Regions from separate parts of the Micromonospora sp. NPDC093244 genome, predicted to be linked through region 2. Evidence: riboswitches for the same ligand, from Rfam matches in the RefSeq annotation. Region 2 holds a riboswitch; each other region holds the start of a gene.
The links. Region 2 has a riboswitch for cobalamin ahead of cobN (cobaltochelatase subunit CobN). Riboswitches for the same ligand answer to the same signal wherever they lie in the genome.
Positions count from the first base shown of each region.

Region 1: another riboswitch for cobalamin. It lies ahead of AB0N27_RS29075 (ribonucleoside-diphosphate reductase subunit alpha); the one in region 2 lies ahead of cobN (cobaltochelatase subunit CobN).
Region 3: another riboswitch for cobalamin. It lies ahead of AB0N27_RS29125 (CbtB-domain containing protein); the one in region 2 lies ahead of cobN (cobaltochelatase subunit CobN).

Region 1 is NZ_JBFBEO010000010.1:68,964-76,566, forward strand. Features, by position in the region: gene AB0N27_RS29050 (cellulose binding domain-containing protein) at 1-502, shown strand, start outside; gene AB0N27_RS29055 (nuclear transport factor 2 family protein) at 562-1,032, opposite strand; gene AB0N27_RS29060 (TetR/AcrR family transcriptional regulator) at 1,159-1,785, shown strand; gene AB0N27_RS29065 (hypothetical protein) at 1,840-2,061, shown strand; gene AB0N27_RS29070 (ribonucleotide-diphosphate reductase subunit beta) at 2,135-3,130, opposite strand; gene AB0N27_RS29075 (ribonucleoside-diphosphate reductase subunit alpha) at 3,184-5,529, opposite strand; cobalamin riboswitch at 5,720-5,936, opposite strand; gene AB0N27_RS29080 (MFS transporter) at 6,012-7,238, opposite strand; gene AB0N27_RS29085 (ROK family protein) at 7,280-7,603, shown strand, end outside.
Region 2 is NZ_JBFBEO010000001.1:1,652,649-1,660,251, reverse strand. Features, by position in the region: gene cobO (cob(I)yrinic acid a,c-diamide adenosyltransferase) at 1-175, opposite strand, end outside; gene AB0N27_RS07330 (VWA domain-containing protein) at 239-2,431, opposite strand; gene cobN (cobaltochelatase subunit CobN) at 2,428-6,096, opposite strand; cobalamin riboswitch at 6,383-6,512, opposite strand; gene AB0N27_RS07320 (hypothetical protein) at 6,798-7,133, opposite strand; gene AB0N27_RS07315 (RNA polymerase sigma factor) at 7,260-7,603, shown strand, end outside.
Region 3 is NZ_JBFBEO010000010.1:81,792-89,394, reverse strand. Features, by position in the region: gene AB0N27_RS29140 (GH92 family glycosyl hydrolase) at 1-2,450, shown strand, start outside; gene AB0N27_RS29135 (histidine phosphatase family protein) at 2,591-3,178, opposite strand; gene AB0N27_RS29130 (CbtA family protein) at 3,175-3,942, opposite strand; gene AB0N27_RS29125 (CbtB-domain containing protein) at 3,933-4,136, opposite strand; cobalamin riboswitch at 4,171-4,325, opposite strand; gene AB0N27_RS29120 (amidohydrolase family protein) at 4,556-5,434, shown strand; gene AB0N27_RS29115 (ABC transporter permease) at 5,854-6,861, shown strand; gene AB0N27_RS29110 (ABC transporter substrate-binding protein) at 6,902-7,603, shown strand, end outside.

The DNA of each region.
Region 1 (7,603 bases), on a different contig from region 2:
GCCGTCGGTCGACCAGGTCGGGACGCCCTCGGCAGGTACGCCCCGGGCGCACGCCATCCCGGCGGCCACCACCGCGCCCGCGTCGCCGTCGGGCAGCCCGGCCGCGCCGCCCTCCGCAGGCCCGCCCACCGGCGGGCCGACGCCGTCGGCCGGAACGACGGCGCCGACGCCCGCCGCCCTGGGCGCGGAGTTCGCCATCGCGGACACCGCGCTGCTCAGTTACGGCGCCAGCGTGACGATCAGCAATCCCGGCCGGGTGCCGGTGCCGCAGTGGACGCTCGCCGTCACCCTGCCCCGCGAGTCACTGCGGGTCAGTCAGGTCGAGGGCGCGCGGGCCGTGCAGGACGGTGCGGTGTGGACGTTCGTGCCCGACGGCAGCGCCGGGCAGGTCCCCGCCGGCGCGTCGGTGCGTGTGACGTTCCGGGTGAACGGCGCCACGGTCGGCGCCTCCCCCACGGCCTGCACCATCGACGGGACGGCGTGCGCCGGCATGCCGGACTGAGCGCGTTCGCCACCTGACGTTCTCTACCGGCAGCTCGGCTTGCGGCATCCGCCGAGCAGCTACGCCCCTGTGGCGGCTGCCTTGGCGGCCTCGACCGCCGATGTGAAGTCGGGGCCGGCACCGATTTGGGCGAGCATCACGTTCGTCGCGTTGTAACAGTTGAACCTCTCGATTTTTCCATCCCGGAGATACCAGAGGTCCGCCGCCGGCATGTCGATACGGTTACCGGTCGGACGGATGTCGCCGACCGGAGTCGGGAACGCACCGAGATGTGTTGCCTGAATTCGTAGTTCGACCGCGACAACATCACCGAGCGCACGCATCTCGATCAGCTCCCGGTGGATGTCGGGGAAAATGCTGGCGAAGCCCGTGAGTGCCTGCGGAATCTCGTCCCCGCGGAACGTCAGCGAATTGGGCACGTCGTTGAACGTTCCGTCCTCGGTGAACAGGGCGCGAAAGCCAGGTCCGTCGAGGACGCTTCCCTCCGCCAGCCGGTACGCCTCGCGAACAACCTCTTCGTTGGTCTGCACTGCCACTCTCCTCGGTGCTCGGTGCTCGGTGTTGCTACAGGAAACTCCGACGCGGTCCCACTGATGCGCGCTCGCCACACGCTAACAAGTTTTTGACCGTATGGTCAATAATGTAAGCTCGCCCACGTGCCTCGTCCCCGCAAGTTCCGCGAGAGTGATGTCGTCAGCAGCGCCAGTGAGGTGTTCGCCGTGCACGGCCTCGCCGCTGCGACACTTGATGACCTGGTGCGGGCAACCGGCCTGGGGAAGCAGAGCTTGTACAACGCGTTCGGCGGGAAGCGGGAATTGTTTCTCCGGGCACTCTCGGAGGACCGGGAGGAGGCGACGCGCGCCGTCTCGGAGGCACTCGGCCACGACGACGCCTCGCCACTGGAACGAATCAGGGGTCACCTGCTCCGGATGGCGATCGAGTTCAGTAGCAGTGATCGGCGGGTCTCGCTCACCACCCGTGCGCTTGTCGAATCGACAGGTGCGGAGGACCCGCTCTCGACGGCCACGAAGGCCGGTATCGAACAGCTCGCCGGGGTCTATGCCCAGTGCCTGGACCATGCGCGGGAGTACGGGGACATTCCGCAGGACGCGAATGTGCAATCGTTGGCCGTCTACTTCGTGGCAGTCACGCGAGGGATGGAGTTGCTGGGCCGCGCCGGTGTCGGCCGCGGCGTACTCACCGCCGTGGCACTCGACTCGCTTCGCGTGCTCCAGGCCCAGCGGGCGGAAGAGCCAGGTGCCCGCCCGCCCGTGCGGGAATGACCGCCGGCTGAGCCCGATCGCGGCACCAGGTCCGTCCGGTTGACCGGAACCCTAGTGGGCGACCTCGTCGCGGACCTGTCGCACGTGCCGGAAGGCGACAAGCAGAGCGGCGACGAGACCGACCGCCAGCAAATTCTGACCACCGTGAACACCACGGTGTCGCCCGTGGAGTGGGGCGGGAAGGCGTTCCTGACGAGCCAGCCGACGCCGATGCCGAGCCCCAGACACGCGTGCACGCGGCCCGCAGGCGCGGGGAGGGCTGCGGACGCCCGATGATCGACGTCCACGGATCCCGTGCGGCCAGACGTTATCGCACCGCCACAACCGCTCCCCGCCCCTGCGCCGCCCCTCAGAAGTCGTCGTCGAAGGCCACCGCGCCGGTCACCCCCACCTGGTACGCGGACACCCGCCGCTCGAAGAAGTTCGACAGTTCCTGAACGTCCTGCAACTCCATGAAGGCGAACGGGTTGGCCGAGCCGTAGTGCGCGTCGATGCCGAGCTGGGCGAGGCGGCGGTCGGCGACGTGCTGGAGGTACTCCCGCATGTCGGTGAGCGTCAGGCCGGGTACGCCCTGGCCGACCAGGTCCTCGGCGAACTGGACCTCGCACTCGACGGCCTCGGTGAGCATCTCGCGGACCTGGTCGGCGAGGTCGTCGTCGAACAGGTCGGGTTCCTCGGCGCGTACGGTGTCGACGACGTCGAACGCGAAGGCCATGTGCATGGACTCGTCGCGGAACACCCAGTTGGTGCCCGAGGCCAGCCCGTGCAGCAGGCCCCGGGAGCGCAGGAAGTAGACGTACGCGAACGCGCCGTAGAAGAACAGCCCCTCGATGCAGGCGGCGAAGCAGATCAGGTTGAGCAGGAACGTCCGCCGGTCCGCACGGGTCCGCAGCTCGCGCAGATCGTGCAGGGAGTCGATCCACCGGAAGCAGAACTCGGCCTTGCGGCGGATGGAGGGGATGTTCTCGATGGCCGAGAAGGCCGCGAACCGCTCGGTCTCGTCGGGCACGTACGTGTCGAGCAGGTTCAGGTAGAACTGGACGTGCACCGCCTCCTCGAACAGTTGCCGGGACAGGTAGAGCCGACCCTCGGGGCTGTTGACGTGCTGATAGAGGTTGAGCACCAGGTTGTTGGCGACGATCGTGTCGCCGGTGGCGAAGAACGCCACCAGACGGCTCACCAGGTGCCGCTCGGCAGGTGAGAGCCTGTCCAGGTCGGCGAGGTCGGCGTGCAGGTCGACCTCCTCGACGGTCCAGGTGTTGCGGATGGCGTCGCGGAACCTGTCGAAGAAGTGCGGGTAGCGCATCGGGCGCAGGGTGAGATCCATCCCGGGGTCGAGCAGCATGTGCGTGGTCCTCGTGTCGGTGGTGCCGGGGTCGGTGGTGGCGTCGGCGGCGGTCACTGGCAGGCCTCGCACGACTCGGGGTTCTCCAGCGAGCAGGCCAGCGCCTCGGCGTCGACAGGGCCGACAGAGCCGACAGCCACGGACGCGGCGGGCGCGACGACGGCCACTGTCGCCTGCTGGATCCTCGTGGCCGGGCGCGATCGCAGGTAGTACGTGGTCTTCAGGCCGGCCTTCCAGGCGTACAGGTACATCGAGGAGAGCTTGCCGATGGTCGGCGAGGCCAGGAACAGGTTCAGCGACTGCGACTGGTCGATGAACGGGGCCCGGGCGGCGGCCAGGTCGATCAAGGCCCGCTGCGGCAGCTCCCAGGCGGTGCGGAACAGCTCCCGGACGCCGGCCGGCAGCTCCGCGATGTCCTGCACCGAGCCCTCGGCGCGCTTGATCGCCGAGCGGATCGGTTCGGTCCACAGGCCACGGGCCTTCAGCTCGCGGACCAGGGCGGTGTTGACCTGGAGGAACTCGCCCGACAGGGTTTCGCGCTTGAACAGGTTGGACACCTGCGGCTCGATGCACTCGTAGCAGCCGGCGATCGACGCGATGGTCGCCGTCGGGGCGACCGCCACCAGCAGCGAGTTGCGCAGCCCGTACGCCTCGACCCGCTCGCGCAGCGCGGCCCAGCGCGCGGTCTGCGTACCCTCGACGCCCCACAGGTCGGGCTGCAACTGGCCGCGCGCGGCGCGGGTCTGGGCGTACGCCGGGTGCGCGCCGAAGCGGCGGGCCAGGTCGGCGGAGGTTTCCAGCGCGGTCAGGTACAGCTCCTCGCTGATCCGGGTGGACAGTTCCCGGGCGGCCGCGGAGTCGAACGGCAGCCGCAGGGCGAAGAACACGTCCTGAAGACCCATCAGTCCGAGCCCGACGGGGCGCCAGCGCGGGTTGCTCGCCGCCGCCTGCGCTGTCGGGTAGTAGTTGATGTCGATGACCCGGTCGAGGAAGGTCACGGCGGTGCGTACCGTGGCGCGCAGCCGCTCCCAGTCGAGGTCACCGTCGGCGAGGTGGGCGGCGAGGTTGACCGAGCCGAGGTTGCACACGGCGGTCTCGGCGTCGCTGGACACCTCGATGATCTCGGTGCACAGGTTGGACAGGTGCACCACGTTGCCGTCGTCGGCGGTCTGGTTGCACAGCCGGTTCGCGGCGTCCTTGAAGGTCATCCACCCGTTGCCGGTCTGGGCGAGGGTACGCATCATCGTCGCGTACAGCTCCCGCGCCGGCACCTGCCGCACGTAGCGGCCCTGCGCCTCGGCGGCCCGGTACGCGACGTCGAACCGCTCCCCCCACAGGTCGGGCAGCTCGGGCACCTCGTGCGGGTCGAACAGCGACCACATCCCGTCGGCCTCGACCCGGCGCATGAACTCGTCCGGGATCCAGTTGGCCAGGTTCAGGTTGTGGGTGCGCCTGGCGTCCTCGCCTGTGTTGTCCCGCAGGTGCAGGAACTCCTCGATGTCCGGGTGCCACGGCTCCAGGTAGACGCAGGCCGCGCCCTTGCGCCGGCCACCCTGGTTGACAGCGGCGACGCTCGCGTCGAGGGTGCGCAGCCACGGCACGATCCCGTTGGACTGCCCGTTGGTGCCGCGGATCAACGCGCCCCGGGACCGGACCCGGGAGTACGCGATGCCGATGCCGCCGGCGAACTTGGACAGGTTGGCGACCTGGGCGTACCGCTGGTAGATCGAGTCCAGCTCGTCGCGCGGGGAGTCGACCAGGTAGCAGGAGGACATCTGGGTGTGCCGGGTGCCGGAGTTGAACAGCGTCGGCGAGCTGGGCAGGTAGGCCAGGCTGGACATCAGCCGGTAGAAGCCGACCGCCTCGTCGGGGGTGGTGGACAGGCCGCAGGCCACCCGCAGCAGCCAGTACTGCGGGGTCTCCAGCACCAGCCGGGTGCTCGGGTGGCGCAGCAGGTACCTGTCGTACACCGTGCGCAGGCCGAAGTACTCGAAGCGGCGGTCGCCGTCCGGGTCGACGGCGTCGTCGAGCGTCGCGGCGTGCGCGGCCACGAACGCGGCGGTGTCGTCGCCGATCAGGCCCTCGGCGTGACAGGTGCGGATGGCCGCGCTGAACGAGATGACTCCCTGCCGGCGGACCTCCTTGTCGACGTACCCGGCCAGCAGTCGGGCGGCCAGGCGCGAGTACTGCGGCTCCTCGCCGATCATCTCGGCGGCGGTCTGGATGGAGAGCCGGTCCAGTTCGGCTGTCGTCGCGCCGTCGTACAGGCCGCTGATCGTGCGGGTCGCGACCCGCAGCGGGTCGACGTCGGTGAGGTCGTCGGACCACCGCTCGACGGCCCGGACGATCCTGTTGACGTCCACCGGTTCGGTGTTGCCATCGCGCTTGCGGACCCGCATCTGCGTGCGGCGCGGCGCCGTGTCGCTGGCGGTCGGGACTACCTCGGTGACTGTCACCACTCGCTCCTCGGAGTTCGAGACCTGATGGTCCGGACACGAGGAGACAGACACCGGCGGACGCCACGCCGGCACGGCGCGGGTCCTGTGGCGTCGGCCGTCCCACGCGGCCTCGGACCGCCGTTCGCCCGGGTGGGGCGTACGGCGCGCTGGCAGGTCTTCGGACTCGCGGGCACGACCGGTCTCGCCGGTCTCCTACCGGCCGTCGCTTCCCAGGCGTTTGGTGGCCCAGTGCTGATGACGGCTGTCGTTCCCACTCACCGCTGCGGGACAGTCCCGGATTCCCACCGGGTTCCCTCTTGCCTCGACCACTCTGGATGAGCGGCCGAACCAGCTGCGCTCGACACCATATATAGGGACGCCGTGGTTGTCACACCCCACATCTCGGTGTCGGGCGTGTCGGTGACTGCCGTCACGGCAGGCGTTCAGCTGGCGACGGCGATCGGCTCGGGGGTACGCGAGCGGCGCTCGACGGTGACGCTGACACCGGCCAGGCCCAACCCGAGCACGGCCAGGAGCACGCCGACCCAGGCCGGTGCGAGGTAGCCGAACCCGGCGGCGATGGCGACACTGCCCAGGGCCGCGCCGAGACTGTTCGCGATGTTCATCGCCGACTGGTTCATGGCCGCGCCCATGAGCTGGGCTCCCGGGGCGACGGTGATGAGGCGCGCCTGCAGGACCGGCCCGAGGTAGAGGCTCGTCGCGCCGACCAGGAACGCCCCCACGAACAGGCCGACGGGGTTCGACGCGACGAGGCCGAAGACGGTGATGCTCACGATCATCGAGACGAAGCCGACGATCATGCTGCGGCGCAGGTCCCGGTCCGCGAGCCAGCCGCCCAGCGCGTTGCCGACGGTCATGCCCAGGCCCACCGCGACGAGCGCCCACGGCACCGTCGCGGCGGCGAGGCCGGCGACGTCGGTGGTGACCGGGGCGATGTACGTGTTGACCGCGAAGAAGCCGGCGAACCCGACAGCCCCGGTGGCCGCGACGAGCCACACCTGCCGGGTCCGCAGGGCCCGCAGCTCGGCGGCCGGCGAGCTGTCCACCGCCGCGGCGACCTCCGGGACGACCGCCAGGACCGCCAGCAGCGTGAGCACGAACACCCCCGCGATGACCAGGTACGCGGTACGCCAGCCGGCCTCCTGCCCGAGCCGGGTGATCAGGGGTACGCCCACCACGTTGCTCACTGTCAACCCGCTGAGCACGGCGGCGAAGCCACGGGCCTCGTTGCCCGGGCCCAGCAGGGCCGCCGCGAGCAGACCTGCCGCCCCGAAGTACGCGCCGTGCGGCAGCGCCGCGACGAACCGCGCGACAAGCACCAGGTCGAACGTCGGGGCGGTCGCCGACGCGACGGTCCCGACGGCGAAGAGGACGAGCAGCCCGAGCACCAGCTTCTTGCGGGGCAGGCGCGCGCTCAGCGCGGCGATCAGCGGAGCGCCCACGACCACGCCGAGCGCGTACGCGGTGATCATCCAGCCGGCCCGGGCCACCGCGTCGGACGGCGACTGGGCGTACCGCTGCGGGAGAAGTCCCCGCGCGATGTCGGGCAGCAGGCCCATCGCCACGAACTCGGTCAGGCCTACCGCCACGCCACCGAGGGCCAGGGCGGCCACCGCCGCGAGGCGCCGATTTCTGCTCAGTCCATCCACCGGGAAAATTTAGCAACAGCGTTGCGTAATAGGGTGGTGGGATGACGCGCACCACAGCCGACGTGACGTTCCTGCGCGGCTACAACCAGGCGCTGGTCATGGCGGTGGGGCGTACCGTGCCGACGTTCGAGCGGTCGACAGTCGTCACCGCCACCGGCCTGACCCCGCAGGCGGTTTCCAAGGTCATCGCCCGCCTGACCGCCGACGGGCTGATCCGGTCCGCTGGCGTGCGCCGTCCGGGCATCGGCAAGCCCGCAGTCGTCTACGAACTGGTCCCCGACAGCCGGTACGCCATCGGCGCCCACGTCGCCCGGCGCACGCTGCGGCTGGTGCTCGTCGACCTGGCCGGCAGGGTGCACCACTCG
Region 2 (7,603 bases):
CGAACTGGAACACCCCGACCGGCAGTCCGGCCGTCCACGCCCGCAGGGCCAACCCGAAGGCGGCCGTCGACTTGCCCTTCATCTGTCCGGTGTGGACGATCAGCAGTGGCCGGTGCCGCCGCTGCCGGGTGGTCAACCCGTCGGCGGGCACGTGACTCGGCTGTCCCTGCGGCATCAGCGCTGTCCCCCTCGTCCCGCGATCTTGCAGTTTCGGTCTGTCATATGTGCACTTCGTCTGTTATGCCGCGACAGGAAATGCAAGATCGCGGGCGACAGGGTGGGTTAGGGCGGCTAGGGGGTGGTGGGGGGCGTTGAGCTGGGTTGCCAGGCGACGCGCCAGGTTCAGGCGGACCGGTCCGGACTCGCAGTCGACGACGACGCAGGGCGCTCCCGTTGCCGCCAGGACCTGCGCCGCCGCCGCCGCGCGGTCGAGAGGGCGGGTGCCGGCTGTGGCCCGGCCATCGGTGACAATCAGGACCAGGGGTCGCCTCTTCGGGTCGCGCAGGCGCTCCACCCGCAGCAGGTCGGCCGCGGCGAGCAGCCCCTCGGCCAGGGGCGTACGCCCACCGGTCGGCAGCTCGGCCAGCCGGGTCGACGCGGCAAGCACCGACGAGGTGGCCGGCAGCAGCGTCCGCGCGTCGGCGCCCCGGAAGGCGACCACCGCGACTTTGTCCCGCCGCTGGTAGGCGTCGGTGAGCAGGGCCAGCACCGCGTCCTTCACCGTCGCCATCCGTTGACGGGCGCCCATCGAACCGCTGGCATCCACCACGAAGAGCACCAGGTTGCCCTCGCGACCCTCGCGCACCGCCTCGCGGACGTCGTCGCCGCGCAACCGCAGCGGCCCGGCGAGCCGCCCCCGGGCGGCCTGGTGCGGGGCGGCCGCCCGGACCGTCGCCGCGAGGTGCAGCGCCCCGACCCGACCCGCCGGCACCCGCGCGCCGGTGGTGCGACCCCGCCCGGTGCGGGCCCGCGACCGCCGGCCGGGCACCCCGTCGCCCACGCCGGGCGCGGTGAGCGGCCGCGCCCGCAACCCACCCCGGGGTACGGCAACCGGCTGCCCGTCGCCGCCGTTACCCGGCCGGCGCGTCGAGTCGTCCTCTCCGCCGACGCTGGCCTCCTGGCCGCCGGCCTCGGCGTCCGGGACCTGCCCGCCCGAGCCGCCCTGCGGCGACCCGGCGTCGTCGAGACCGTCCGGGCCGTCGGCCGTCGGGTGCCCGGACCCGTCTCGGCCGGTGGGTGCGCCGCTCCCGACCCCGTCGCGGCTGGTGTGTGCGTCGCGCTCGGTCCCGGAGCCGCCCTCGGGACCAGCGCCGCCCAGACCGCTCCCGCCATCCGGGCCACCGCCATCCGGACCACCGTCAGCCGGGCCACCGTCAGCCGGGCCACCGCCGTCGGGGCCGTCGTCCGGGTCGTCGGGGTGGGCGTCCTGGGCCTGCCACAACGCCTCGTCGAGGCGCTCCTCGTCAAGCCCCGGCGTGTCGAACGGGTCGCGGCGGCGGCGGTGCGGCAGCGCCAGCCGGGCGGCCACCCGTACGTCGTCGATGGTGACCCGGTCCCGGCCGAGCCAGGCGGCGTGCGCCAGGGCCGTGCGGGCCGTGACGATGTCGGCGCGCATCCCGTCCACGTCGAACGCCGCGCACACCTCGGCGATCTGCCGCAGCGCGGCGTCCGGCAGTCGTACCCCGGGGAGCCGGCGACGGGCGGCGGCCACCTGCCGGGCGACGTCGGCGTCGGCGTCGGCCCAGCGGGCGGCGAACCCGGCCGGGTCGGCGTCGGCCGCGAGCCGGCGGCGGACTACCTCGACCCGGACCGCCGGGTCCCGGCTCGCCCCCACCTCGACGGTGAGCCCGAACCGGTCGAGCAGCTGCGGGCGCAACTCCCCCTCCTCCGGGTTCATGGTGCCCACCAGCAGGAACCGGGCCGCGTGGCTGACCGAGACGCCTTCGCGTTCGACGTGGCTGCGGCCCATCGCCGCCGCGTCCAGCAGCAGGTCGACGAGATGGTCGTGCAGCAGGTTGACCTCGTCGACGTAGAGCACGCCCCGGTGGGCGGCGGCGAGCAGGCCCGGCTCGAAGGCGCGTACCCCCTCGCCGATCGCCCGCTCCAGATCCAGCGACCCGACCACCCGGTCCTCGGCGGCGCCGACCGGCAGCTCGACCAGGCAGGCCGGCCGGGTCTCGGCGGCCACGTCGACCGGGTGCGGACCGTCCGGGCAGGCCGGGTCGGGCTCGGCCGGGTCACAGCCGAACCGGCAGCCGGCGACCCGGCGGACCGGGGGCAGCAGCGCGGCGAGGGCGCGCACGGCCGTCGACTTGGCGGTGCCCTTCTCGCCACGCACGAGGACCCCACCGATCGCCGGGGAGACCGCGTTGAGCAGCAGCGCCAACCGCATGTCGGCCATGCCGAGCACGGCACTGAACGGGTACGTCATGCCCGGTCCTCCAGGTCACCCTCGCTGGCCAGGTACGTGTCGCGGAGCCGGTCCAGGGTGGACGGGTCGGGTTCGGCCCACAGCCCCCGGTCCGCGGCCTCCAGCAGCCGCTCGGTGATGCCGCGCAGCGCCCACGGGTTGGACCGCTCCAGGAACTCCCGGGTCGTCTCGTCGAACAGGTACGCGGCGGCCAGGTGCTCGTACATCCAGTCGTCCACGACGCCGGCTGTGGCGTCGTAGCCGAACAGGTAGTCCACTGTGGCGGTCAGCTCGAACGCCCCCTTGTAGCCGTGCCGGCGCATCGCGGCGATCCACTTCGGGTTGACCACCCGGGCCCGGAACACCCGCCGGGTCTCCTCACCCAACGTGCGGGTCCGCACGTCGTGCGGCATCGCCGAGTCACCCACGTACGCCTGCGGGGCGGTGCCGGTGAGGTGGCGGACCATCGCCACCATCCCGCCGTGGTACTGGAAGTAGTCGTCGGAGTCGACGATGTCGTGCTCGCGGGTGTCCTGGTTCTTCACGGCCACCGCGATCCGGGCGAACGAGCGTTCCATGTCGGCGCGCGCCTCCCGCCCGTCCAGGCCCCGGCCGTACGCGTAGCCGCCCCAGACCGCGTAGACCTCGGCCAGGTCGGCGTCGTCACGCCAGGTCCGGGCGTCGATCAGGGGCAGCAGACCGGCGCCGTACGCGCCGGGTTTGGAGCCGAAGATCCGGGCGGTGGCCCGCCGCTCGTCGCCGTGTTCGGCGAGGTCGGCGTTGACGTGGGCGCGCAGGTAGTTGTCCGCGTCCGGCTCGTCGAGGGCGGCGACCCGTCGGACGGCGTCGTCGAGCAGGGCCACGACGTGCGGGAACGCGTCGCGGAAGAACCCGGAGATGCGCACTGTCACGTCGACGCGGGGTCGGCCCAGCTCGGCGGTCGGCACCACCTCGACGCCGGTGACCCGCCGAGACCGCTCGTCCCAGACCGGTCGGCAGCCCAGCAGCGCGAGCACCTCGGCGATGTCGTCGCCCTGGGTGCGCATCGCGCTGGTGCCCCACACGGTCAACCCCACCGAGCGGGGGTACGCCCCGGTGTCGGCGAGGTGCCGGGCGAGCAGCGAGTCGGCCAGGGCCACCCCGACGTCCCAGGCGTTGCGGCTGGGGATCGCCTTGGGGTCGACGGAGTAGAAGTTGCGGCCGGTGGGCAGCACGTTGACCAGGCCCCGGGTGGGTGAGCCGGAAGGTCCGGGCGGCACGAACCGGCCGTCGAGCGCGCCGAGGGTGTTCGTCAGCTCGTCGGTGGTCCGCGCGAGTCGGGGCACCAGTTCGGTGGCGGCGAAGCGCAGCACCGCGACCGCGTCCGGGATCGGTTGGCCGGTCACCTCGACGACCACGGCGTCGGCGGCGTCCACGTCCCAGTGCAGGGTCTCCATGCCGACGACCAGCCGCCGGGCGAGGGCCTCGATCAGGTCGACGGCGTCGGCGGCGGTGCCGGCCGGCCCGTCCACCGCGTCGGTGAGCGCCGTGGGCACGGCCAGTCGTTCTCCCGGTGCCGCGAGTAGTTCCTGCTCGTCGAGTCCGTACGCGGCGGAGAGTGCCTGCCGCAGACCGGGCAGGGCGTGGGCGCCGCCCCAGATCTGCGGGGCGCGCAGCACCGCGAGGACCAGGTTGACCCGGGGCTCCCCGGTCGGCGCGGCGGCGAGGATGTGCAGCCCGTCGCGGATCTGCACGTCCTTGACCTCGCACAGGTACCCGTCGAGGTGCAGCACGAAGTCGTCGAAGTCGTCCGCGTCCGGCATCGCCTCGGCGTGCAGGTCGTGGTGCAGTTCGGCGGCGCGTACGAGGTCCCAGATCTGCGCCCGAACGGTGGGCACCTTCGCCGGGTCGAGTGCCTGCACCGTCGCGTACTCGTCGAGCAGTTGCTCCAGCTTGGCCAGGTCGCCGTACGTCTCGGCGCGGGCCATCGGCGGCACCAGGTGGTCGACGACCACTGCGTGCGCCCGGCGCTTGGCCTGGGTGCCCTCGCCGGGGTCGTTGACGATGAACGGGTACACCAGCGGCAGGTCGCCGAGGACCGCGTCGGGTGCGCAGTCGGCGGCCAGGCCGAGGCCCTTGCCGGGCAGCCACTCCAGGGTGCCGTGTTTGCCCAGGTGCACCACGGCGTCCGCGCCGAAGCCGCCGTCCGCGACCGGCGCGGCCAGCCAGCGGTACGCGGCCAGGTAGTGGTGGCTCGGCGGCAGGTCCGGATCGTGGTAGATGGCGATCGGGTTCTCCCCGAAGCCGCGTGGCGGCTGGATGAGCAGCACCACGTTGCCGAAGCGCAGCCCGGCGAGCACGATGTCGCCGCCGTCGGTGTACAGCTCGCCGGGCGGCTCCCCCCAGTGCTCCCGCATCCGATCGCGCAGCTCGGCCGGCACCGCCTCGAACCACCGCCGGTACGTCCGCCCCGGCATCCGGGCCTGGGCGGCGGCCAACTGTTCGGGGGTGAGCCACTCCACGTCGTGCCCGCCCGCGGCGATCAGCGCGTGGATCAGCGCGTCGCCGTCGTCGGGCACCGGCGCGTCGCCCAGGTGGTAGCCGGCCTCGGCGAGCGCGCCGAGCAGCCGTACCGCCGAGACGGGGGTGTCCAGTCCGACGGCGTTGCCGACCCGGGAGTGCTTGGTGGGGTACGAGCTGAGCACCACGGCGATCCGCTTGTCGCCGTTGGGCACGTACCGCAGGCGGGCGTGGCGCACCGCGATCCCGGCGACCCGGGCGGCCCGTTCGGGATCGGCGGCGTAGACGGAGAGGCCGTCGGCGTCGATCTGCTTGAACGAGAACGGCACGGTGACGATCCGGCCGTCGAACTCGGGGATGGCCACCTGCATCGCGGCGTCCAACGGGGACATTCCGGTGTCGCTGCCGGCCCACTGCTCACGGGTGCTGGTGAGGCAGAGCGCCTGGATGACCGGCACGTCCAGGGCGGCGAGGGCTCCCACGTCCCAGGCGTCCTCGGCCCCGCCGCCGGAGGCGTCGGCGGCGACCGCGCCACCTGCGGCGAGGACGGTGACGAGCAGCGCGTCGCAGCGGGTGAACAGCCCGAGCGGTTCGGTGCCGGCGCTCAGCCCGCGCAGCGAGCCGCAGTAGATCGGCAGCGGATTGCCGCCGGCGTCGCGTACCGCGTCGGCGAGCACGTCGACGAATCCGGTGTTGCCGGCCAGGGCGTGTGCCCGGTAGAAGACGATCCCCACTGTCGGCAGGTACGGGTCGGCCAGGTGCGCGCCGTGCACGCCGTACGCCGGTGTGCGTACCGGTGGGGCGAAGCCCTCGCCCGTGAACAGGACCGTGTCGCCGAGGAACCGGGCGAGCTGCGCCAGGTTGTCCGGCCCGCCCTCGACGAGATACGCCAGGGCCTGGGTGGCCACTCCGGACGGCACCGTGGACAGGGCCATCAGCTCCGCGTCGGGCGCCGCCTCACCGCCGAGCACGACAGTGGGCAGTCCGCTGGCGAGCACCGCGGCGAGCCCGTCGGGCCACGCCTGTCGGCCTCCGAGCAGGCGTACGACGGCCAGGTCGACCCCGTCGAGCAGGGCGGGCACCTCGTCGGCCGCGACCCGTGCGGGGTTGGCGAGGCGGTAGTCGGCGTCGCTGGCGCGGGCGGCCAGCAGATCGGTGTCGGCTGTGGAGAGTAGCAGAGTGCGCACGGCAGGCTCCGGACAGTAACGTCCACAGGCTCGCGGAGGCGGCTGTCGACGTGGGATGGGCGCAGCGTTCGGCGGGTACCGCGACCCGACCGGCTCACTGGCGCGGGGCCGGCGACGACGGGCGACGCGGTACGGAACTCAGCGACGAACGGCGGGAGGGTGCGCGGCTACGGGTGCGGCGAATCGGTCGCCGCTCGGGTCACGACGGTGTTCGTCGGTGACAGAGACGCCCTGCGTCATCGGGTCCTCCTCGGGTGTCCACGCCCTGGGGTACATCCGACGGCCGAAGTATCCTGGCTTCCGGATCGACGCTCTCCCCCGGCCTTCCAACCGCAGACACACGGCCGTGACTCACGAGGGGGGATCGCTCCCCGGTGACAGTGGCGGGACCGCGTCGGATTCGCACCGACTTCCTTCACTGCCGTCAGGCTGCGAATGCTGCCACACCCCTGCGCTGCGGGTCAACGCCGCTCCGGCCGGCCGAGCGGGTGTGCGTCACCGAGCTTCAGCTGTCGCCGCGACAGCGGATCATCCGACCTCGATACCCCGGATCAATGCCCGACATCCTTTGCTCTGCTTACCCATACGCACCAGAAAGGGAGCGTTACTGCCGCTTATCGGTAAGCAGAGCAAAGGAGGGGCAGGGCACTCCGGCCCCCGCCGCGCTGGCCGGCGGTGCTGGGCTTCTTGGCGGCGGAGTCTCAGCGGGCGTGGCGCTCCGGGTGGGCCCGGCTCCACACCCGCATCCGCTCGGGGTAGCCGGTACGCCCCGCCTCGTACAGCGGCACCGCGTGCTTTCGGGCAATGGCGCCCGCCGCCCGTGGCGTGCCGGTGCGGCGGCGGATCCACTCCCCGTCGTGGGCGATCGCCACCACTGTCGTGTCGGTGGCGGTGGTCTCCGGCTCCAGGTAGAACTCCACCCCCCGCCGGCTGGTGACGAACGCCTCCAGCGCGGCGAGGTCGTCGCGGGTCGCCTCCCGGTCCAGCTTCGTGGGGGTCGCCTCGGCACCCCGTGCCCGCCTACTGAACCAGCCCATGGCCCACCCCTTTCCTCGACGCTCCCCTCAGTGCAGCACCGATTCCTGGCAACACCCTGCACGTCGGATGGGAGCAAGCTGACCCGCGCTGGGTGGAACCCGCAGCCCCCGTGCGGTGTCATGAGGGTGATCGAACCGGAGGCTCCCCTGGACGACCACGTTCTCGTCACCCGCGCCCGAACAGGTGACCTGGAGGCGTACGACCTCCTGGTCACCCGGCACACCGCGTCCGCGTACCGGACGGCGGTGCTGCTCGGTGCGGGATCGGACTCCGAGGACATCGTCCAGGAGGCGTTCGTGAAGGCGTACCGCAAACTCGCCCGCTATCGCGGTGAGTCGTCCTTCCGGTCCTGGCTCCTGGCGATCGTCGCCAACGAGACGCGCAACCTGCACCGTACGCGCAGCCGTCGGGAGGGGCTCTTCCTGCGCGCGGCGGCCGCCAGCCCGGCGTCGGAGGCCGCCGAGGACGG
Region 3 (7,603 bases), on a different contig from region 2:
CGTCGCAGTGGGCCATCGGCTCGCCACAGTTCACCAGGATGACCGTCCACCGCGCGGCCGGTGACATCGTGGTCAACGCGCCGAACAACAGCACCAGGAACGTGTACGTGCAGGGCGTGAGCGTCAACGGCAAGAAGCAGCGCGCCGTGTCGGTGGACGTGTCCACCCTCGCCCGGGGCGGCACCGTCGACTTCCAGATGGGCCCCAACCCGTCGTCCTGGGGCAGTGGGAAGAACGACGCCCCTCCGTCGCTGACCAGGGGCGACGAGGCGCCGAAGCCGTTGCAGGACACCACAGGCCCCGGCCTCGGCACCGCGACCGCTACCGGCGGGCAGGACGCGGCGAAGCTGTTCGACGACTCGTCGACCACGCAGCTGACCTTCGCCTCGGCGACCCCGCAGATCAGCTGGGCGTTCCGTGGCGGACGGCAGAAGCCGACGTCCTACACCATCACGTCCGGGGCGGGCGCCGGTGATCCGGCGGACTGGCGCCTCCAGGGCTCCAACGACGGCATCACCTGGAGCACAGTCGACTCCCGCAGCGGTCAGGTGTTCCGGTGGCGCAACCAGACCCGCCCGTACACCATCGACAGGCCGGGACGGTTCGCGCAGTTCCGGCTCGTCGTGACCAGGACCGTCGGCGGCGCGCAGACGAACCTCGCCGAGATCGAGCTGCTCGCCGGGGGAGACGTCGACCTGTCCGGCGGCGACGTCGCGGTGACGGCGGCGGATGGCGTGCGGGCGACGGCAGGCGTACCGGTCTCGGTGCCGCTGGCCACCGTCACCGGTGGCACCGCAAGCGGGTACCGGGCCACCATCGACTGGGGTGACGGCACGCCTGTCACCGAGGGCACCGTGACGCCCAGCTCGCGGGCCGTCTACCGGATCGGCGGTTCGCACACCTACGCCACGCCGGGCTACCACCAGGCGAGCGTCACGGTGACCGACGGCGCCAGCCAGAGTTCCGCGACGGTAGGCGTCGACGTGGCGTACGTCCCGAAATCCGGCCTGACCGGCGCGTTCGACAGCGTCTGCGTCGGCGACGAGGGGGTCCTCGCGGCGGACTGCGACGCCAAGTCGTGGGCGTACTCGCGGGCCGCCCTGGCGGCGGCCGGCGTGACCCAGGGCGTGCGGCAGCAGGTGCCGGGCACCGAACTGCGGTTCACGTTGCCGGTGATCCCGCCGGGGCAGCCGGACAACGCCACGGGCAACGGCGCGACCATCGACCTCGACCTGCCGGCCGACGCGCGGACCATCTCGTTCATCGGCGCCGGTACGCAGGGCAACCAGAGCACCACGGGCACGGCGACGTTCAGCGACGGCAGCACCGCCAGCATCCCCATCCAGATGAGTGACTGGACGTTGGGCGGCAACCCCAACGGCACCCCGTCGTACGACAACATCGTCGTCGCCAGGTCGGCGTACCGGCTCAGTGGCACGAGCCGGGACGGCGCCCAGCCGTTCCTGTTCGCCACCGCGCCGTACCAGATCCCGCAGGGCAGGACGCTGGTCTCGGTGACCCTGCCGACGCAGACCGGCGACCCGCGCTCGGCGGGCCGGATCCACGTGTTCGCCGTCGCCGACGACGGCACGCCGGCCGCCGCCCTGACGACCGTCGCGCCGAACGCCCAGACGGCCACCGCCGGGCAGACGTTCGCGGCGAAACTCGGTTCGGTGACCGGCGGTGTTCCCGGCGCCACCGGCTACCGGGCCCGGGTCCAGTGGGGTGACGGCACTGTTCCGGACGACGTGACTGTCGACGCGTCGGGTGCGATGACCGGTCAGCACACCTACGCGCGCGAGGGCACCTACACGGTGCGGGTCACGGCGTGGGACACCCGCTCGAGCGGCACCGCGAGCTTCACCGTGACCGTGGCACGTGGCGGGGCGCGGCCGGCGATCGCGCTTGCCGCGTCCGCGACTGTCGGCACCGGGGACGCGATCACCGTCGACGGCAGCGGGTTCGCCGCCGGCGAGCAGGTGACCGTCAGCGTCGGGACGGACCCGGCGCGGCGCACGACCGTCGCGGCCTCCGCGACGGGGACGGTGCGGATCTCGGTGCCGACGTCAGGTGACGCGCAGCCGGGTCGCTACGCCGTGACGGCCACCGGCGCGTCCTCGCGGACACCGGCGACGGCGACCGTCCAGGTCACCGGTGAGGCACAGGCGCCGACCTACCGACCGCGGGTGGCGTTGCTGAGCACGTCCGGTCCGCGCGGGGCGTCGATCACGCTCGACGGTTCCGGGTTCGCCCCGAACGAGGCGGTCACCGTCACAGTCGGCGACGGCCCTGCGGTCAGCACCGTACGCGCGAACGGTGACGGTGTGCTCGCCGGTGCGACGGTAAGCGTTCCGGGTACGGCGAAGGCGGGCGCGACAAGCGTCACGCTCACCGGCGCCACGTCGGCGACGACGGTGTCCCGGCCGTTCACCGTCACCGCCGCGAGGTGAGCCGCAGGTAGCGCAGCCGCGTCGGGCGGGCCGTGACCACGGTCCGCCCGACGCGGGCGCGGCGGAGAGATCGTGCCGGCTGGCAGTGGTCGGCCCGGGGAAGCGGCGCGTCGACCAGTCGCGCGGCGGGCCGGTCGGGGTCAGCGGGCGGCCAGTCGCAGGTGCCACCGCGAGCCGTGGTCGGTGAGCTGGACGATCGCCAGCGGCTCGACGTCCACCTGCCGGTACGTCGCCACCGGCAACCCCAGGGCGTGCACGACGGCGACCCGGATGACGAGCGGGTGGGTGACCGCGATGATCCGCTGCCCGCTCCCGCGTTGCCCGTCCAACCAGCGGCCGACCCGTTCCCGCAGCGCGACTACCGACTCGCCACCGTGGGGTGCCGCCTCCGGTGCCGACAGCCACTCGCGTAGCGCCCGGGGCTGGTCGGCGGCGACCTCGTCGAGGGACCTGCCGGTCCAGTCCCCGTGGTCGCAGTCGCTCAACGCGACCTCGACGGTGGGCGCGAGGCCGAGCGCGCCCGCGGTCTGGATGGCCGCGACCGCCGGACTGGACACACAGACGTCGGCGACGCCCAGGTGCCCCCGGCGACCGGTCCCGGCGGCGGCCAGGGCGAGAGCGGCCCGTAGGCCGCCCTCGTCCAGGGCGTCGTCCGCGCCGCCGAAGCGGGCCCGCCGTTGGGCGGCGGTGTGGGCGTGTGCGACCAGCCGCAGGCTGGTCGTGGTCACCCGGTCGGTGCCGCGCCCGCGGCCCGACGGTGGCCGTGCCGCATCAGGGCCGCGAACAGCAGGCCGATCCCGGTCCAGAGCACCACCTGGGTGCCGAGCGAGGCCAGCCGGAAGTCCCACAGCAGGGTCGCGGGGAAATCGGCCGGGACCTCCTGGAAGGACGGCATCACCACATAGGACACGACGGTGACCAGCAGGAATCCACCGACTGCCGCCGCGGCGCGCAGCCCCGGCGCGTCGGTGCCGACCGCCCGGTAGCCCAACGAGCCCGCCCAGACCGCCACCAGGCCGAGCACCACCATCAGCAGGTAGGTGACAGTGCGCTGGTTGATTGTCGCCGGGTCACCGACCGCCGGTGGGTTCGCCGGATATTTGAGGAACGGCACGATGACCGCGCCGAGCAGCGCGGCGCCGGCCAGTGGCAGCCCCGAGCGGCCGTCGTCGTGGACGCGCCGACGGCGGGCCAGCAGGACGTACGCGGTGGCCAGCAGACCACCCATCGCGGCGCCGAACAGGCCGGTGGCCAGGAAGAGACCTCCGCGCTGACCGTTCCGGCCGACCAGGGTGTCCTCGTGATCGTGCCCGCCGGCAGCCGGTTCGGCGTGCGCCGCTGCCGCCTCCTCGATCGCGATGGCCGCCTCGACGTGCGGTTCACCCGCGACGTACGCGAAGATCCCCGCGAGCAGGCCGGCCACCAGCCCGGCGAGCAGGCCACGGGCGAGGACGGTGACGAACGGGGGAGCGGTGGTGGTGGTCAGTGGCACGGAACGCCCAGCAGGTGCCGGCCGTCGTGCATGAGCTCGTGCAGGAACATGCCACTGCGTGAGACGGCACCCTGGTCGAAGGCGACGAGGTAGGCCAGCAGGGCGAGCGCGGCGACCGTCGCCAGGACCGTCCACAACAGACGCACGGTGCCAGCGGGATGAACCAACGGCTGGCTGGACGTGGAACTGGACATGAATACACGAACCTCCCCGGGGATGACGCGTCCCCATCGCAAGGCTGCGGACGACCGAGCGTCCTGGCTCGCGGGCTCCGGTAATGCTGGAGAACCGCTCACAGTGGCGCGACCGCGCCGGATTCACACCGGCTTCCCTCGCGTCGCCGCAGATAGTGGGTCGACGGTATCGGTGCCGCCCCGGACGGTCAACCCGGCTCCGTGAGCCCGGCCGCGCCGACCGGGCCGGCGCTCGTCGAGGTGGATGATCGGTCGACATTCGTCCTATCAAAAAGGCCCGTCAGCACCGTTCCCATTGGACCGCCGGCCCCCTGAAGGGGCAGAAAGATATGATGCTTGACGGGAAACTGTTACCGCTAACATGGACCAACCGAACGAGCGGGGTCTGGGTTGAACGTGAGCGTGTCAGGGTGGGGCCGATGACTCCCGGCGAGCCGGTCGAGCGACCGGACGTCGTCGACGCGCACCATCACCTCTGGGTCCGGGCGCGACACCCGCAGCCCTGGATCGACCCGGACACCATGGCCGCGATCGATGCCGACTTCACCCCGGTGGACCTCGCCCCTGTCGCGCACGCCGCCGGAGTCACCCAGACCGTCGTCGTGCAGTCCGTCGCGACCCGCACCGAGACGCCGGAGCTGTTGGGCATCGCCGCCGCCGATCCCCTCATCACCGGGGTCGTCGGCTGGGTCGACCTCACCGCCGCCGACGTCGCCGACCGTCTCGACCGGCTCCGGACGGGCCGTGGCGGGGAACGCCTGGTCGGCATCCGCCACCTCGTGCAGTCCGAACCCGATCCGGCGTACCTCGACCGTCCGGACGTCCGGCGGGGCATCGCGGCCGTGGGCGCCGCAGGCCTCGCCTTCGACCTGCTGGTACGCGACCACCAGTTGCCCGCCGCCGTCCGGCTGGTGCGGGACCTGCCCGACACGCGGTTCGTCCTGGACCATCTCGGCAAGCCCGCGCTGGGGCGCGGCGATCTCGGCGACTGGCCTCGGGGCCTCGGCGCGCTCGCCGCCGAGCCCAACACGACGGCGAAGCTCTCCGGCCTGGTGACCGAGGTGGACGGGCCATCCTGGACGACTGACGATCTGCGACCCGCCGTCGAGCACGCGCTCGACGTGTTCGGGCCGGACCGGTTGATGTTCGGTTCGGACTGGCCGGTGTGCCTGCTCGCCTCCTCGTACCTCCGCTGGATCGAGGCCCTCACCGACCTGCTGGAGCCGCTCGGCGACGACGAGCGTGCGGCGATCTGGCGACGGACCGCTCGTCGCGCGTACCGGCTGCCCACGTCGTGACACGGCGGATCTCGCGGGCCGCGAGATCCGCCGCTCGTCCACCGCGTCGTGGGAGTACGCCCCGGCGACTCCGGTCCTCGACGTCCTGCCAAGGCATCGTGCCTGGTCGATAGCATGTCCCTGCTGGGCGGCGGTTCGCTGTGGACCGTGGCCGTGCTGTCGTGTGCCGGTTGATCAGACGTATGCGGCTCGTCTGTCGAATAACGGAGCCAAAACCTGGCGGTAAGACCTTGGCAACATACGTGAATACGTGGCATGGTAACGCCTGATCGATGGAAACATCCGACCTATCTCGATGGGTGATCCGGGCTGCCGCTCGTGCTCCCCCTGCGGGGTGGCTCGGTTTCTGACAAGCGCCCCGCTCACCGGCGGTGATCCGTCGGGTGCCGGCGCCACGGTTGGGGAGGTCGGATCCGACGATGAGTACCGTCGAGGCAACCGCCGGCAGGCAGCGCGGCGAGATCAGCGACTGGTTCCGGGAACGGATCTCCCACGCCGTCTCCGAGTTCACCGCCGCCACCGCGCTCGTCGTCCTGTTCATCGCGCTGAGCGTCGCCAGTCCCTACTTCCTGACGGCGGACAACCTCTTCAACATCGGCGCGCAGACGGCGGTGATCGCCATCATCGCCGCCGCGCAGACGATGGTCATCATCACCAAGGGCATCGACCTGTCGGTGGGGTCGGTCGCCGCGCTCGCCGGAGTCGTCGGCGCGATGGTCGTACGTGACCTCGGCTTCCCGCTCTGGGCCGCGACGGCTGTCGCGATCGGCGTCGGCGCCCTGGCCGGGCTGGTGAACGGGCTGCTGATCACCGTGGCCCGGATTCCGCCGTTCATCGCGACACTGGGAACGATGTCGGTCGGTCGTGGCCTGGTCTTCATCATCACCGGCGCGGTAGGCGTGTACGGGCTGCCCCGGTCCTTCCAACTGCTGGGCAACGGCGAGATCATCGGCATCCCGTTCGCCGTGGTGGTCACCGCGCTCGTGGCGGTCGGGGTCGCCTTCCTGCTCTCCCAGACCCGCTTCGGCCAGTACACGTACGCGATGGGCTCCAACCTGGAGGCGGCCCGCCGCTCGGGCATCCGGGTGGGTCGGTACCTCACCGGGGTGTACGTGCTGGCGGGCGTTCTGGTCGGGCTCGGCGGCATGATCGCCGCCTCCCGAGTCAACTCCGGTCAACCCAACTACGGCGTCTCGCTGGAACTCGACGTCATCGCCGCCGCCGTCATCGGCGGCGCCAGCCTGTTCGGCGGGCAGGGCCGGATCGTCGGGACAATCATCGGCGCGTTCCTCATCGCCCTGGTGCGCAACGGCGCCGTGCTGCTCGACATCAGCATCCACTACCAGCAGGTGATCGTCGGCCTGATCATCTGGGCCGCCGTCTACTTCGACCAGTTCCGCCGCCGGCGGCTGGAATCACGGGGTTGACATGCCATTTCGGAAGTCCGAACGAGGAAGGACACACACCATGGCACACACCACCACCAGCCGGCGGGTCCGAGGCCGACTTCCGCGTACCCGGGCCGTGCTGGTCGCCGTCGCGGCGACCGCGCTGCTCAGCGCCTGCGGCGGGGTCGAGGTCCGCGACGGGGGCGACGGCGCGACCAGGGACGCGGCCGGGCCACTGAAGCTCGCCGTGGTGCCCAAGGCCGTCGGCGCCGACTACTGGAACACGGTCAAGGCGGGCGCCGAGTGCGCCGCCCAGCGCGCCGGCAACGTCACAGTCCAGTGGGACGGGGTGACCACCGAGACCGACGTCGAGGGGCAGGTCAACCTGATCCAGAACTTCGTCACCAAGAAGGTCGACGGGATCGTCTACGCGGCCACCGACTCGCAGGCGTTGGCGCCGGCGACCGACCAGGCGCTCGGCGCCGACATCCCGGTCGCGATGATCGACTCCGGCACCAGCCCGCAGCCGTCGGAGGTGCCGCTCTTCGCCACCGACAACAAGGCGTCGGCCGTCGAGGCCGCGAAGTTGCTCGCCAGCGAACTCGGCCCCGGCAACCACGACGTGGCGCTTGTCGAGTTCCAGCCCGGGTCGCAGACCAACACCGAGCGGGTCGAGGGTTTCAAGGCAGGCCTCGCCCAGTTCCCCAACCTCAAGCTGGTCGGCCAGCAGCCCAGCCGCAGCGACGTCAACGAGGCGCGGCGGGTCACCGAGAACATCCTC